DNA from 2 places in the Peribacillus sp. NPDC097197 genome. Region 1 is predicted to be linked to the other one. Evidence: riboswitches for the same ligand, from Rfam matches in the RefSeq annotation. Region 1 holds a riboswitch; the other holds the start of a gene.
The links. A riboswitch is a leader RNA that binds a small molecule or an ion and turns the genes downstream of it on or off. The one in region 1 is predicted to bind FMN.
Positions count from the first base shown of each region.

Region 2: it holds a riboswitch for FMN, as region 1 does, so the genes downstream of both, ACQKL6_RS04265 (ECF transporter S component) here and ribE (riboflavin synthase) in region 1, are expected to answer to the same signal.

Region 1 is NZ_JBNNST010000010.1:32,865-41,104, forward strand. Features, by position in the region: gene megL (methionine gamma-lyase) at 1-221, shown strand, start outside; gene ACQKL6_RS14115 (tryptophan-rich sensory protein) at 248-976, opposite strand; gene ACQKL6_RS14120 (GNAT family N-acetyltransferase) at 1,200-1,790, opposite strand; FMN riboswitch at 2,079-2,209, shown strand; gene ribE (riboflavin synthase) at 2,358-2,996, shown strand; partial or broken gene ribB (3,4-dihydroxy-2-butanone-4-phosphate synthase) at 3,015-3,617, shown strand; gene ribH (6,7-dimethyl-8-ribityllumazine synthase) at 3,683-4,153, shown strand; gene ACQKL6_RS14140 (methyl-accepting chemotaxis protein) at 4,212-5,717, opposite strand; gene ACQKL6_RS14145 (DHH family phosphoesterase) at 5,942-7,111, shown strand; gene ACQKL6_RS14150 (ABC transporter ATP-binding protein) at 7,303-8,091, shown strand; gene ACQKL6_RS14155 (ABC transporter substrate-binding protein) at 8,094-8,240, shown strand, end outside.
Region 2 is NZ_JBNNST010000002.1:377,692-385,931, reverse strand. Features, by position in the region: gene ACQKL6_RS04285 (ATP-binding protein) at 1-1,191, shown strand, start outside; gene sigX (RNA polymerase sigma factor SigX) at 1,345-1,947, shown strand; gene ACQKL6_RS04275 (hypothetical protein) at 1,913-3,127, shown strand; gene serA (phosphoglycerate dehydrogenase) at 3,218-4,792, opposite strand; FMN riboswitch at 5,132-5,264, shown strand; gene ACQKL6_RS04265 (ECF transporter S component) at 5,435-6,007, shown strand; gene ACQKL6_RS04260 (ferredoxin) at 6,141-6,389, opposite strand; gene ACQKL6_RS04255 (helix-turn-helix domain-containing protein) at 6,677-7,744, shown strand; gene ACQKL6_RS04250 (RecQ family ATP-dependent DNA helicase) at 7,741-8,240, shown strand, end outside.

The DNA of each region.
Region 1 (8,240 bases):
AACAGGATGCCCAACGATTCCTCAATAACTTGAAGCTTATAAAAATCGCGGTCAGCCTAGGAGACGCTGAATCCTTGATCCAGCATCCCGCTACGATGACACACTCGTCCATCCCAAAAGAATCAAGAACGCAGATGGGCATCACCGACCAACTCATACGGCTCTCCGTCGGCCTAGAATCCTGGCATGACATCTGGTCTGACCTTGAACAGGCGTTTTAGGGGTCTGACCCCTTTTATTTCCTGAATTATTTCCTGAGGTTCCTGATCAGGACGGTTATGGATAGGATGAGGATGAGGGTGGCCAGGATATAGGATGTGGTGGTGATTGTCGGATGGGGCGTGCTGTTCCTTACGCCGATTCCGATGATGGCCCAGACGAAGACGAGTGGGTAGCACCAGTCCTTGTTTTTGATGGCAAAGATGAATGCCAGAGCCGTGGCTACGAGTAAGAGGGCGATGGTCCATGCTACATCGGAAATCCCGAAACCATTCCAGCCGATATAGGTCAGATAGTAGGAAATGTTAGCAATGGTCGCGACGCTCACCCATCCTAGATAGACGGAAAAGGGCATCAAGTCGAGAAAGGCATGCCTCACTTTTATAATGTTTGTGTAAATGACAATCAAGGTCAATAAAAGTGTAATGATGATGATGACGGATAACAGGAAGTATTCGTAATGCCAAGCTAATAGCCAGGCTCCGTTAAATATACAGCTTAAGGCGAACCATGGGAAAGAGACCATATATGCGGGACTTGTTTTGTTTTTCCCCATAAACTGTCTGGCTACCCAGATGGCAAGAAGAAAATAAATCAATCCCCATATCGAGAATACATAGCCGGCTGGGGTAAAAAGAACGTCCAGTTTCCCGGAAACTTCTCCTGAGGTTTGGCCGTTGAAGGGAAGGTAATTAGCCAGGAAATTCATCGTGATGACGAATAGATAGGCAACAAGGTTGATAAGAACAATTAGCATGTGTCTTCCTCCTTTGAATGAAATTGGGACATATTATCTTATTCCTTTTAAATTGGAGAGATAACCTTTTTTAGCACATCGGAAGGAAGGATTCTTACTTGGTGGATAAAAGAAGGTATTCAAGATCTGTAAAGGGATAAAGGTACAACACGTCTAAAAAATAAGGACCTTGCTACTGTTATTGCAGCAAGGTCCTTTAAAGGTGTTTAATTAATTAGTGAAATTAGGATTTAGCGTTAACAACCGTTTCATCCTTTTTTTCGGGGGTTACATATTCTTCTTTTAATATGGAATAATAGGCGCTGTCTAATAATGTACCCTTCGTCATGTGGCTTTTACGGTGAATCCCTTCACACTTCATGCCTAAGCGATCCAATACTTTCCCGGATGCGGCATTTATCACATCACATTCAGCAAATACTCGCTCCAAATCCAAAACATTGAAGGCTAATTCCAGTATTGATTTTCCCGCTTCGGTCATATAGCCTTTACCCCAGAAATTCCGGTTTAAAGTATAACCCAGTTCTCCACATTTGTTCGATTCATGCACTCTGAATTCGATAGCCCCAATCATTTTGTTGTCTTCCTTTAACACGAGTGCATATTTGCCGATAGGCTCTTCCAAAAAATAGTTCGCTATGAAGTTCTTAGTCTGGTCCAAATCTTTATGTTTGTCGTAAAGGTAACGTGTCGTTTCTTCATCAGATGTATATTCATACATATCCTCAGCATCATCAAGCGAAACCGGACGTAAGATGATACGCTCACTTTCGATATGATTGTGCTGAACCATTAAAAGGTTTGTCTTTCCCATTTGAATTCCCCATTTATTCTTGATTTTCCAATTATTATAGCATAATTCAGTACATTTAATAAGAAAATAATGGAATAAAATTCTAGCATCTCTCTTGGATCGTGTATACGAGATTCGTATGATGGCAGGGATCTATTGATATGTAAGCACCACGGCTATAGTCGCTTACATAGGATGGATTCCTCCCTTTTCTTATAGGATTTGCTTGCAACTATCGATTCATTTTAGGATAGATGTTTTACATCCGTACTTTAGAGTGTTAAAATAATGGAAGATTCAAAAAAATAGTTAGTCCTTCGGGGTCGGGTGAAAATCCCAACCGGCGGTGATGAAGCAATTCTAAGCCCGCGAGCCTGATAAAGGCAGGATTTGGTGAGAATCCAAAGCCGACAGTACAGTCTGGATGGGAGAAGGACGTGTGAAATCCAAGTGTATACGTACGCCTATTTTTTCAGAATATGAAATGATGGGTTTATTAGGTATACCATTTTTTTCACTCATTTCTCCTGCTAACTCCTTAGGCCATCCTAAGGGGTTTTTTATATGTGTATAAAAGGGGGAGAAACTATGTTTACCGGAATCATTGAGGAGATCGGCACGGTTCATTCCATGAAAAAGGGAAGAAGCAGCATGGAACTGGCCATTTCCTCTAAGAAAGTACTGGAAGATGTCCATCTTGGAGACAGCATTTCCGTTAACGGGGTCTGTTTGACGGTGACTTCCTTCACACAGACTTTATTTACGGTCGATGTGATGCCTGAAACGGTGAAAGCTTCATCGATCCGGATATTGAAACCAGGTTCAGAAGTGAATCTTGAACGTGCGATGAGTGCTAATGGACGTTTCGGCGGCCATTTCGTTTCAGGTCATATTGATGGAACGGGCACCATCATGAAAAAAGAACGAAAAGAAAATGCCGTCTATTATGTGATCCAACTGGAAGAAGGGCTCAGTACATACTGTATGCCAAAAGGATCTGTTGCCATCGATGGGACAAGCTTGACGATATTCGGCATCGAGGGAAATTTGCTGACTGTATCACTCATTCCCTTGACCCATCAGGATACCATTTTGGGCAGGAAGGCGGCAGGCCATATCGTAAACATTGAAAACGACATGTTAGGGAAATATATCATACATCAAATGAAAAACAGCGAATCAAAACCAGGACTGGATTTAGCATTCTTGTCTAAGCATGGATTCTAATAAATGGAGGTGTACAGGATGTTCCATACCATTGAAGAAGCGATTGAAGATTTGAAAGCTGGGAAAGTAATCATCATTTCCGATGATGAAGACCGCGAAAATGAAGGGGATTTCGTGGTGCTTGCAGAAAAGGCGACACCCGAAGCCATTAACTTTATGGCGACGCATGGCCGTGGGTTGATTTGTACGACGATTACCGAACAGTTGGCGAAAAAGCTGAACTTGCATCCGATGGTCAATGATAACACCGATCATCATGGGACGGCCTTCACCGTAAGTATCGATCATAAAAGCACGTCTACCGGAATCAGTGCGTTCGAGCGGTCCATTACCATCCTTGAGCTTTTGAAGGAAGATTCGGTTGCCGAGGACTTTCAACGCCCGGGGCACACTTTTCCGTTGATAGCCAAGGCAGGGGGCGTGTTAAGCCGCACGGGACATACGGAAGCCTCCGTCGACTTGGCCAAGTTATGTGGGGCTGCTCCAGCAGGTGTCATTTGTGAAATCATGAATGAAGATGGAAGCATGGCACGTGTATCCGACTTGGAACTAATTGCGGATAAATTCAACCTGAAATTCATTACGATTGCGGACTTGGTACAATACCGTAAGCAAAAGGAATCATCGCAAGAACAGGTATACATTCAAAATGCATGATGTTTTTAAAAAATGAGGAGGAAATAGACATGGGGAAAATTATCGAAGCACAATTAATCGGATCGGGACTGAAAGTGGGAATCGTGGTTGGAAGGTTCAATGAGTTCATTACAAGCAAGCTATTGGGCGGAGCATTGGATGGTCTGAAACGCCACGGTGTTGACGAGGATGACGTGGACATCGCTTGGGTGCCAGGAGCATTTGAATTGCCGCTCATTGCCAAGAAACTTGTGAACACGGGGAAATACGACGCAGTGATTGGATTAGGGACGGTCATCAGAGGTTCTACTTCGCATTATGATTATGTCTGCAATGAAGCAGCGAAAGGAATGGCCTCCGTTGCTTTGGATACCGGCGTTCCAGTCATCTTCGGATTATTGACGACGGAAAATATCGAGCAGGCCATCGAACGGGCCGGCACGAAATCGGGAAATAAAGGATATGAAGCAGCGGTCAGTGCCATAGAAATGGCGAACCTTGGAAAACTGATTGAACAATAAATTAGATAGAAAGCCGCGGAAGGGCAACCATCCGCGGCTTTCTTCTTGAACAAACAAATTACTTCTCGCTGACTGTCAGCTTTTCCAGGCTTCTTAAAAGGTCTTCAAAACTGGAGAAGTTACTTTCCATTTGGGTAATGAGGGTATTCTGATCCACCACGCTCGCGGCGACTTCCTCCAGGGAAGCGGCATTTTCCTGTACGATGCTGGCAATATTGGTCACTTCATTCGTTGCCGTACTCGAGTTTTGCGTCAAAGCTTGAAGCATGGTTTGAAGTTTGATCGATTGTTCCATGACTTGGAGCGTGTTTCCTTCCATCTCTTTGAAAACGTGTTCGACATCTTCGGAGTTTTTCTTTATCATGCCTGCAACATCCAAGCTCTGATTCATGCCATCTGTCACCTCATTAGACTTGATGGAGATATGATGTAAGATTTGCTGGATTTGATTGGTCGCCTGTCGGCTGTTTACAGCAAGCTTCCTGATCTCATCCGCAACCACGGCAAAGCTCTTCCCATGTTCCCCCGCTCGTGCCGCCTCGATGGAGGCATTCAAGGAAATTAAGTTCGTTTGGTCCGAAATGTCTTCGATTGTTGCCAGAATCGTTTGGATCTGCTTATTTTGTTGATTCAATTCTTCCATTAAGAAGGCGGTCTGTTTAGCCTTTTCCCCCACGGATATAATATCTTGGGCAAGGATGATCATCGCCTGACGTCCATCTTTGGTGCTGGATTCATTTTCTACCGTATGGACTTTCATTTTATCGGATGCAAGGGTGGCCTGTTGAACCTCTCCATCGAATGAATCGATGGAATCTTTCACCTCATTGGCGCTTAATGCCTGGGATTCAATATTCCTTGTGACTTCTATAAAGGCATTCGTGATTTCCTTGGAGATATTTCCAGTGACTTGGACATTGGCTTGCAGCTCATTGTAAAAGTCGGTCAATCCATGAACGGATTTGGTGATTTCGTCAAGCATATCCTTTGTCTTGATTTCCGTTTGTCGGCTCTTTGCAAGCTCGACCAAGGCGACATTAATCGAAGCACTACCGATTAAACTGAAAAAGACGGATAAAATGGCAGTTAAAATAAATAAAAGAATGATACCAAGTACAGTGACGCCCTTTTCAGATAAAACCATGGAAAAAGGTTCTGACCATAAAATCAGGTAAATCAGGAACCCTGAATATAGGACGATCGACAAGATGACATGATAATAATCGTAATAAATGGACGCAAAAAGAAGCCCTAGATATAACAGGACCAATGACAAAGGGCTACTGGACTGGATGATGATCGAAGCGAATAAAAGGTTGATCGTGATGCCGATAAGATAGGGCACCCCGAGTGTCCATTTTTTTTGCTTGATCAAAATGGAGGCCACAACGGCGGGGATGATGCTAAAAAGGGCAATGATTCCAATGTTTAGAGTCGGTATGCCGACTGTGAATGAAAATAGGAGGCCGGCAGCAATCGTGAATAGTGTATAGATGATGATGGCCGAGTGTCTTGAGTTATTTATTATTTCTCTTGATGCACGATCTGATCTGAACTGATACATTGTCATACCTCGATTTCTATTTAGTAACTCATCTATATTACGATGTAAATATTACAAAATAAAGAAAAAAATTGAAGGTGTCCGTTTTTTTTTTACGTTCAAAGCGGTTTTGGGTGGAACCGTGTTAAAATAGTCGGATGTGATTATGCTACAATTGTAAAGATTGCAATTGAAAATCATTTCTTAGGGAAAAGTAAATATATTAGTTTTTAGGAGGGGTTTATGTGTACTATCTTTTTACACATAATGATTTAGACGGGGTCGGCTGCGGAATCGTCGCGAAGCTTGCATTCGGGGAAGACGTGGTAGTTAGCTACAATTCAATCGGCCGCCTTAATCAGAATGTCGAAGCATTTCTTGAGCAGGCGAATATCGAGGATACATTGATTGTTACCGATCTTTCGGTAAATGAAGATAATGAAAAAATGATTACGCAATTCGTTGAAGATGGAGGACATGCACTTTTAATCGACCATCATAAGTCGGCGCTGCATTTGAATGAACATGACTGGGCATCTGTTACGGTTGAACAGGAAGACGGCAAACAAACGGCAGCCACTTCTTTATTCTATCAATATGCGGTGGATCAAAAGTGGCTGGAGCCTTCACGGATTTTCTCTGAATTCGTTGAATTGGTTCGACAATATGATACATGGGAATGGCAGGCCAATAATAATGTAACGGCCAAGCGGTTGAATGACTTATTCTTCATGATTCCGATTGAAGAATTCGAAACGAAGATTGCACATAAGCTCTCATCAGCTGAAAGCTTCGCGTTTGATGAAGTGGAACAGACTCTTTTGGGAGTGGAAGAGAGTCGTGTGGATCGGTACATAAATAGGAAAAAAAGAGAAGTGTATCAGGCTACGGTCGGTCCTCATACAGTTGGGGTGGTCCATGCCGAGTCTTACCATTCGGAATTGGGTAATGAGCTATCAAAAGAATTTTCCCATCTGGATTATATTGCGATCCTTATGGTCGGAAGCAAAAGAATCAGTTTCCGCACCATCCATGATGAGGTAGATGTAGCTGAGGTTGCAGGGAAATATGATGGGGGCGGCCATCAAAAAGCCGCAGGTTGTACGATGTCGGAAAAAGCATACAGCCAATTCGTCGAGAAGACCTTCTTCTCTGAACCGATTAAGCGCGACGCTCATAAGAACCAATTGAATGTGAAGAATTCACCAGAAGGTTGCCTATATTCAACGAGAGATAAACAGGATATCTTCATTTATGAAAATGATGAAGAAGAAGAGTGGATCATTGAAGTGAATGGAAAACTGATAAAGAAATCGTTTGATACGTTCGAGGAAGCGGAAAAATACACGAAACGTAAATATGTAGCCTGGCTTGCGAACGATGAAAGATACGAAGAGTTTGTGAATAGAGGGTAAGGCAATGCAGCTGTCCAAATTTGGGCGGCTGTTATTTGCAGTTGTTATATGGAGGGAAAAAAACGAGGGTAGTACCTTAGTTCTTTTCTCCTAAAAACGCTTGACAAAGATTCGATTATACTGAATAATCTTATTGTTAAGTAGTTGATAACGATTATCAATTTCAGCGTGAAAGGGGAGGTAATGATTACATGCGAATGAACGTTAGTAACGTTGAAGTTGGATACGACAAAAAAGTGATCGTTAACGGCTTGACGATTGAAATTCCCGATGGCCAAATTACTACAATTATAGGATCTAATGGGTGTGGAAAATCAACGTTATTAAAAGCTTTAACAAGAATCATTCCCTATCAAAATGGACAGGTCTTTCTTGATGGAGCAGAAATACAAAAAAAGAATACGAAAGAATTGGCGAGGGAACTGTCGATCTTGCCACAAACACAGGATAGTGCAGTAGGACTTTTAGTCGAGGAACTGGTTTCATATGGTCGTTTTCCATATCAATCAGGGTTCGGTGGCCTAAAAAAAGAAGACAAAGAAATCATTGATTGGGCCATGAAGTCTACTAATACATATGAATTTAGACACAACTCTGTAGATGAACTTTCCGGAGGTCAAAAACAGCGGGTGTGGATTGCCTTGGCACTTGCGCAAAACACGGACATCATTTTTTTGGATGAGCCTACAACCTATCTGGACATGGCCCATCAACTTGAAGTATTGGAACTTTTGCAGAACTTGAATGAAAAGGAAAATCGGACCATTGTGATGGTTCTACATGATTTGAATCATGCAGCCCGGTTTTCACATTTCATGATCGCTCTTGAGAGTGGGAATTTAATAAAAGCGGGCACACCAGAAGAAGTGATGAGTCCAGATGTACTGAAGAAAGTGTTTAAAATTGACGCGGAAATCAGTAAAGACCCCCGTACAGGTAAACCAGTTTGCATCACATACGATCTAATAAAAGGAGAATGAACATGAAAAAATGGCTTTTATTCTTAGTTGCAGCATTAATGGTTATTTTAACGGCTTGTGGAAATGATGAATCATCGACTAAAGAAACATCGCAAGGTAAGGACGATGCAAAAAAATCGGGTACGATCAGCTATAAATCGGAAAACGGT
Region 2 (8,240 bases), on a different contig from region 1:
CTAGTAAAAATGAGGGAAGCTGCCTTGGCCATAGCTCGTGGTAAATTTGATACCAAGGTTCCCATCCTCACCCAGGATGAAATAGGTGAGTTGGCCATTGCATTTAATCAGATGAGAAAACAGCTGAAATTCAACATGAATGCCCTCAGTCAAGAAAAGGAACACCTTGCAAGCATTCTAAGCAGTATGGCAGACGGGGTTATTACCTTTAATAAAGATGGTACTATACTTGAGACGAATCCTCCAGCTGACCGGTTCTTGCAAGCATGGTACTTTGAAAAAGGATACAATCGGGAAGACAATATGAATGTACCATCAGTACTAATGAATCTATTTGACGAATCAGAGTCCTATGATAAGGAACAAGTTGGAGAAATTACTTTACAGGGTAGAAATTGGGGACTGATTGTCAGTCCTTTATATTCAACTGCAGATAATATCCGCGGTGCTGTCGCCATCATCCGTGATATGAGTGATGAACGTCGCATGGATAAACTAAGGACGGACTTCATTGCCAATGTGTCCCATGAGTTAAGGACCCCGATATCGATGCTACAAGGGTATAGTGAAGCCATTGTAGATGATATAGCAGGCAGTGAAGCTGAAAAAATGGAAATGGCTCAGATCATTTATGATGAATCGTTGAGGATGGGACGTTTAGTTAATGATTTATTGGATTTAGCCAGATTGGAATCAGGGAAAATGAACCTTACTTATGACCTGGTTTCCGTCTCCCCCTATTTAAAGAGGATTACAAGTAAGTTCTATGGACTGGCTAGAGATAAAGGGATCACGATTACGACGCATCTTCAAGACGATGGGGTCAACTGGAATTTTGACCCTGATAGAATTGAGCAGGTATTGACGAATTTAATTGATAATGCAATCCGTCATACTCCTGCAGGCGGAAAAATCGATGTCATTCAAAAAATGAGTGATCGCAGAGGCTTGATTATAGATGTGAAGGACTCTGGTTCAGGTATTCCGGAAGAAGACTTACCATTCGTATTCGAGAGATTTTATAAAGCGGATAAAGCACGTACCCGTGGACGGTCTGGTACGGGCCTAGGTCTGGCCATTGTTAAAAATATCATTGATGCACATGATGGATATATTTCGGTGAACAGTTTACCAGAAAAGGGAACAACATTCAGCTTTATTCTACCTCGAATATTGGAAAATGCTGAATAAATGTCAGATTGCTTGGCAAATAATCTTGATACATGAGAAACAGAGTGGGCAAAGGCAATTGGATTCTCCTAATTGCCTTTGCCCATATTTTATTTGCGGGCAGTATATGGAGTAAATTGGGTAATTAGTATAAAATAAGTATGTAACTTTCATATGAAAATATCGACTATAATTATGAACGGATGTGGAGAAATAATGAATTCCATTTTCCACGATCTTTATGAAAAATATCACCAGGAAATTTATCAATTCATTTATTATATGACCAAAGACCGTGAAACGGCAGAGGACCTGGTTCAAGAAGTTTATATCAGGATAATGAAGGCCTATAATCGTTTTGAAGGCAATAGTAGTGAAAAAACCTGGATGTATTCCATTGCGAGAAATGTGACCATTGATTATTTTCGGAAACAAAAAGGATGGAAGAATAAAATCATTCCCACTATTGATTGGGATGGTCAGATGATTAAAGATAATCATCCGATTCCCGAAGAAGTGGCCATTATGAATGATAATGTCAGAGAGATATATCGTTGCTTGAATCGATGTACTGTTAATCAAAAAGCAGTCATTATTTTACGGTACATACAAGGCATGTCCATTTCAGAAACCGCGGATGTACTGAATTGGAGTGAAAGTAAGGTAAAAACAACGCAACACCGCGCTTTAAAAGCGATTAAAAAAATGATGGATGATTCATCAGAAGAGGGGAGGAATTCCTTTGAAGAAATCCCGTTGGAAAGAAAGAGAAATTGAGGACTTGCTTCGCCAACTTCCGGAGGTAAAAGATAAACGCTCGAAGAAAGAAGTGTTTTCGAGGATAGAAGGTAAGCAAAGAAGAAACCGTAAAAAACTTTGGATTCCTCGTATTGTGGGCATTGCCTCCTTATTCTTAATGATGATCATTGGATCTTCACTGATGATTGGAAAAGATGAATCTCAAGAGCAGGAGGTTAATAGCCACGGCAATGGAAAATTGGCCATTTCAGAAAGTAAGATCATTTTGGATAAGCAAGAAAAGCATGATATTGAATCAAATGAAAAGCAGGATGTAAAGGAAGATATTGAGGGCGAACCAATAGAAAAAAATGAATTGAAAAGTAAATCTCAACAAGTGGAAAAAGAAAAAACACCCATTCGTGCGATCTACTCAGAAGATTTGCAGGGGAAGTCGACAATAACTCTAGGCGTGCCTGATCACCAACAGAATTTTATCGTACCTCTATCTTTTGTAGTCGATACTATCGAAGAAACGGAAGCCTTGGATCAGGTGGTAAAAAAGATGTCGACCATTAATGAGAAAAAATATGGCCTGTCCGATTATTTCCCTCTAGATATTAAGGTATCCCATGTTCCCACCAACAACACAGCAAATATCGAATTACGGGCAGGCAGTAATCTGCTGGATGAGGATATCGTGTTTCTTAGAACCATGGAAGAAACCTTATCCTATCTAAATATTGATAAAGTGACATTTACAACGGACGGAAAATCTGGTGCCAGTTTTGCTCATGCCGGAACAGTAATAGAAGAAGAAATTCCCCAGCACAAGAATCGCACATTCTTTCTTTATCACACGGATAAATCATCTTCAAGTTTCCTTGTGCCTAGCAATATCGATTATCAGAACATGGAAGAGGCCCTACAAGCGGCAAAGGAGGAACCTGGCATAGAAGGGATTTCTTCTGCTCTACCGGAGAGTTTGAAGTGGGAGAACCTAACATATGATGGGGGTTTAGTAACTGTAGAACTGGCACAAGATGGCCGCTTGAAGAATGATTCAGAGTCGCTTCAAGGTTTGGAAGTCATTCTATTTACAGCTAAAGACTTTGGCTATGCAAAGGTGAAGTTTGAAAACTCCCCTGTAGAAATGGTAGGTTCTCTGAATTTATCGGAAGAGATTACAGTACCCGTTGCTCCTAACTTAGTTAATTAAAGGTCAAGTGCATGCTTGCGATGTGAGAGGCAGATGAGGGTCGTTCAACAAAAAAAGGATGCCCGCTAGTGGGGCATCCTTAAGTGGAAATTATAAAGCTATTCGGGCCATGAAAGTAATTTCTTGTGTTTCCTCTAAGAATTGCTTCATATTATCTTCTAATGGTTTATCGAAACTCAATACCATGATAGCTTCCCCGCCAGCTTCTTTACGACCAACTTGCATAGTCGCGATATTTACGGCATGATCACCAAGAATTTTACCGACGTTACCGATTACTCCAGGTTTATCAGTGTGTTGGATATAAAGTAAATTAGCTTCTGGATGGAAATCAATTTTGAAACCATTCAGATTGACAATCCGGGAACCATAGTTCTCGATATGAGTACCACTAATGGTTAATTCGCGAGTGTCGCCTTTTACTTTTAGACTGATCAGGTTAGAATAACCTAGAGAGTCAGTAGAAACCTTTTCGCCAATGGTAATGCCACGCTCTTTAGCAACCAATAGCGCATTCACTTCATTAACTGAAGCATCTACTCTTGATTTGAAGAAGCCTGCTATTAGGCTTTTTGTTAGAATAGCGGTGTCGAAGTCCAATGACTCACCTGCATAAGTTACGGAAATCTCCTGAATGCCTTCTTTCATGCATTGTGAGGCAATGGAGCCCATTTGTTGGACTAGTTGATAGAATGGCTGAACCTTTTCAAACACCTCTTTAGAAATGGCTGGAAGGTTAATTGAACTTGATACAGGATTACCTTCAAAATAGGTTAATACTTCTTGGGCGACTTGAACGGCAACATTCAATTGGGCTTCTTTAGTGGAAGCTCCTAAATGAGGAGTAGCGATGACGTTATCAAGTTCAAGTAATTTATGGCCAAGCGGTGGTTCTTCAACAAAAACGTCCAATGCGGCTCCAGCTACATGTCCCTCGACAATCATTTCATATAAATCATCTTCATCAAGGATTCCGCCACGTGCACAGTTTAATACGTACACGCCTTTTTTACAGGTTAGTAACTTTTCTTTATTGATTAACCCTCTAGTTTCGTCCGTTAGAGGTGTATGTACAGTGATTATATCTGCTTTAGGGAGCAATTCATCTAAAGTCAGGGAAGTTACGGACATTTTTTTTGCACGATCAGCTGTTAAGAATGGGTCATAAACTATGACTTCCATGCCGAAAACTTTTGCGCGTTTGGCAATCTCTCCACCAATTCGTCCGAAACCAACAATACCTAAAGTTTTTCCGCGAAGTTCCGTTCCTGTATAAGAAGATCGTTTCCATTCTCCATTTTTCAGGGAAGCATAAGCTTGCGGAATATGGCGCATCAAAGAAGCCATCATGGCAAATGTATGTTCAGCTGTTGAAATTGTATTTCCGTCAGGAGCATTCACAACAACGATTCCTCGTTTTGTTGCAGCAGGAATGTCAATGTTATCAACGCCGACACCTGCGCGAGCAATGATCTTTAGTTTTGGCATGCGGTTCATTAAATCTTCTGTAACTTTTGTTGCACTTCTAACCAGTATTGCATCGATCTGATCAAGTTCGTTTGCTGCTTCTTCTACAGTCTTCTGAATAAGAAGAATATTGGATGCCTCTGAAAGCGGTCCGAGTCCTTCTGGTTTGATGGCATCTGCTACTAAAATCTGATACACGTGTAAACACCTTCCTAGGTAAAATTCTCTTAAATTTCAGTTAATTTTACAATTGAAATAGGAAAACTGTCAATTTGGCATACCTATATGTAAGCGCTTTAATTAAATTTACTTTGAAATTCACTCGTCCAAAACCGCAAGGGCAAAGGGTTTGAGTCGTAATTTTCTAAAAATAAAAATTATTTTAGACCGAGTAAAACGTCGTGATTATAAATACATATTTTGTTTAAAATGAATAAAAGTGTAATATTTGATTGTCGTAAATTCATAGTTGCGATGAAAATACTATTCAAAAAAAGAAAAATCATTTATAATGAAAATTGTAAATTAATTTTATAGGTCTATCTTCGGGGCGGGGTGTAACTCCCCACCGGCGGTGATGAAGAAAAATTCTTCTAAGCCCGCGAGCCTTAGGGCAGGATTTGGTGAGATTCCAAAGCCGACAGTATAGTCTGGATGGGAGAAGATGGAGGTTCCTGAATGCGTTCAAACAGTCAAGTGCTGAACGTTTGTTTGATGAAACCTTTAATTTATCCCTTTAATTCTGTCGGAATTAAGGGTTTTTTTATTGAACATCAACATTCATGAAGGATCCCTAACCTCTTTTTCAAGGTAGATCAAGAAAAAGAAGGAGAGAGAACTATGAAATCGAACAAAGTTAAAAAGATGGTCACACTTGCAATGCTAGGAAGTCTTTCCTACCTACTAATGCTTTTGAATTTTCCATTTCCGGGATTTCCGCCTTTTCTGAACATTGATTTTAGTGACATCCCAGCACTGATGGCGGCATTGATTTTCGGACCGCTTGCAGGAGTTTTAGTTGAATTCCTGAAAAACTTATTGGATATGGTCATGACTGGAAGCGATACGGGTGTACCGGTTGGACATATCTCTAACTTTATAGCGGGGGTATTATTCATACTGCCAACATATTATGTATATAAAAAAATAAGTTCGAAAAAAGGAATGACATTTGCCTTGCTAGCCGGAACAGTTTCCATGGCGCTAATTATGAGTGTCTTAAACTATTATGTCTTTTTACCGGCATATACTTTCTTTATGGGATGGGATGCCATGACCGCACCAGAGTCAAGACAATTCGTAACTGCGGCAATACTCCCTTTTAACATCATTAAAGGGGTGCTCATCACTTCCGTTTTCATGCTATTATTTGTTAAACTCCAAACATGGATCAATAAAACAAGTATTATATAAACATGCTTAATATATAAAAAGAGGCAGAAACAACCAGATGATAACTGGGTTGTTTCTGCCTCTTTAATGTATGGGGAGAGTTTTAAAAAATACATAAAAAAAGCCATTCTCAAAATGAAAATGGCTTTTATACTTATTCGAATTTTAAAGCGTCGCCCTCGAATGATTCGTCTGCGACTTTGATAGAGTCTGTGGGGCATCCTTCAAATGCATCCATCATGTCATCTATAAGAACATCGGGGATTTCAACGATTCCTTCGTTATCATCTAGCGTAACAAAAGCAATTCCTTCATCATCATAATCATAGATATCTGGTGCTGCAGCTCCACAGGCTCCACAAGCGATACATGTTTCTTTATCAACAATAGTAAATTTAGCCATGAATAAAACCCCTCCTAAGTTGATTTACAACTCAAAACCTTTTTTATTATAGATTAACATCTCTTTCTTATTGTAAGACCGAAAGCCGAACTTATCAATAGAAAATGTAACGATAATACGGAAGTATATGAAAAGTCAACACAAATTATTGGGAAAATTTCTTTATAACGAGTACGTATTTAGTTGTTTATTCACAAATATCATTGCATATATGACATAAAAAAAGGCGGTATTTGCAGATTTTTGTTACAATATAATTGGATAAATGGAACAAGGATGTGAGTTTCATGAACAATTATCTTCAAGCAATCATTTTATATGCGATACAAAAGTTCCAAGGTGAGCGTTCCATCTACGCAATTTATCATATGCTTCAGGGTAAAAAATCGTCCCAGACTATTCAGGATGCGCACTTATTTGGGCTGACGAACATATTTGGGACTATGCCTCGTTTTACCCGGGAGGAGTTATCTCAAAACATAAAATTGTTTCTTGAACTGAAACTAATCGAACCAACGGAAAAAAACGATGTGTATTTGATTAGTGAACAAGGAGGAGGGGCGTTGGCCTCTTATTTCAAAAAGTGGCCTCTTCCTTTATCACTAAATGGGTGGAAATACCAAAACATCACCCCGGATTTTTGGAGAAGACTCAATCTTCTTATCCAAACTATATCCCATATTGTCCACAATGAAAGGCCTTTTTATCCGATACAACAGAATCAACGAGTACAGGAATTCGTAAAGGGTTTTTTATATGCCAACCAACAAAATCGAGAGTTACTTGCTCAGCATCTTTTTGATGAATTGGTCACCCTCTTAGAGATGCAAAGTGAGTTGAACCGTGACATTTTTGTTTTGAAAATTACGGGAGTCAATCGAATCGGACTTACGTTTGAGCAGATTGGAAAAAGGAAAGAAATTGATGAGTGGTTTGTGCACTACGTTTTTCTCGATTCATTGCATCAAATGCTCGCAGAGATATCAACAGTACGCGATTACCCTCTGTTGGCTTCTCTAATCCATGATTGGAAAAATGGTGGGCATCCTCATCTAACACAATCGACACATACGACTCTGCAATATATTCAGGCAGGGAAAACGCTACAGGAAATTGCAGAGATTCGTCGTTTAAAAGGAAATACGATTGAGGATCATCTCGTAGAAATCGTGCTATCGGACAAAAGTTTTTCGATAAATGACTATGTTCCAATAGAGGATGAAGACAAAATCATTACGGTCATTAAACGGTTGAATACGAGAAAACTCAAGGTAATCAAGGAAGCTGTCGATAATGAGCAAATTAGTTTTTTTCAAATAAGGCTTGTACTTGCGAAAATAGGTGATAGAGGATGAACTTGAATACAGTCCTGAAAGATAAATTTGGATTTGACAATTTTCGTCCTGGACAGCATGAGGTAATCGAATCCTTGCTAGAAGGGACCCACACATTGGCAATGCTTCCCACAGGGTCTGGTAAATCATTATGTTATCAACTCCCTGCTTACCTTATCAATAAGACGGCTATAATTGTTTCGCCGTTATTATCCCTGATGCAGGATCAAGCGGATCAGCTTAAGATGAGAGGGGAAAAAAGTGTTCTGACCCTCAATTCTTTTTTGACCGCGTATCAAAAAAAACAGGCATTTGAACGATTGCAAACGTATCGGTTTATTTTTCTGTCTCCCGAAATGCTTGGGCTAGAAAGTGTAATCCAGTCTTTAAGGAAAATTGACATAGGCTTATTTGTCATTGACGAGGCGCATTGCATTTCTCAATGGGGATATGATTTCAGGCCGGATTACTTGAACTTGGGAGAAGTGAGGCGTAAGTTAAATAACCCATTAACGCT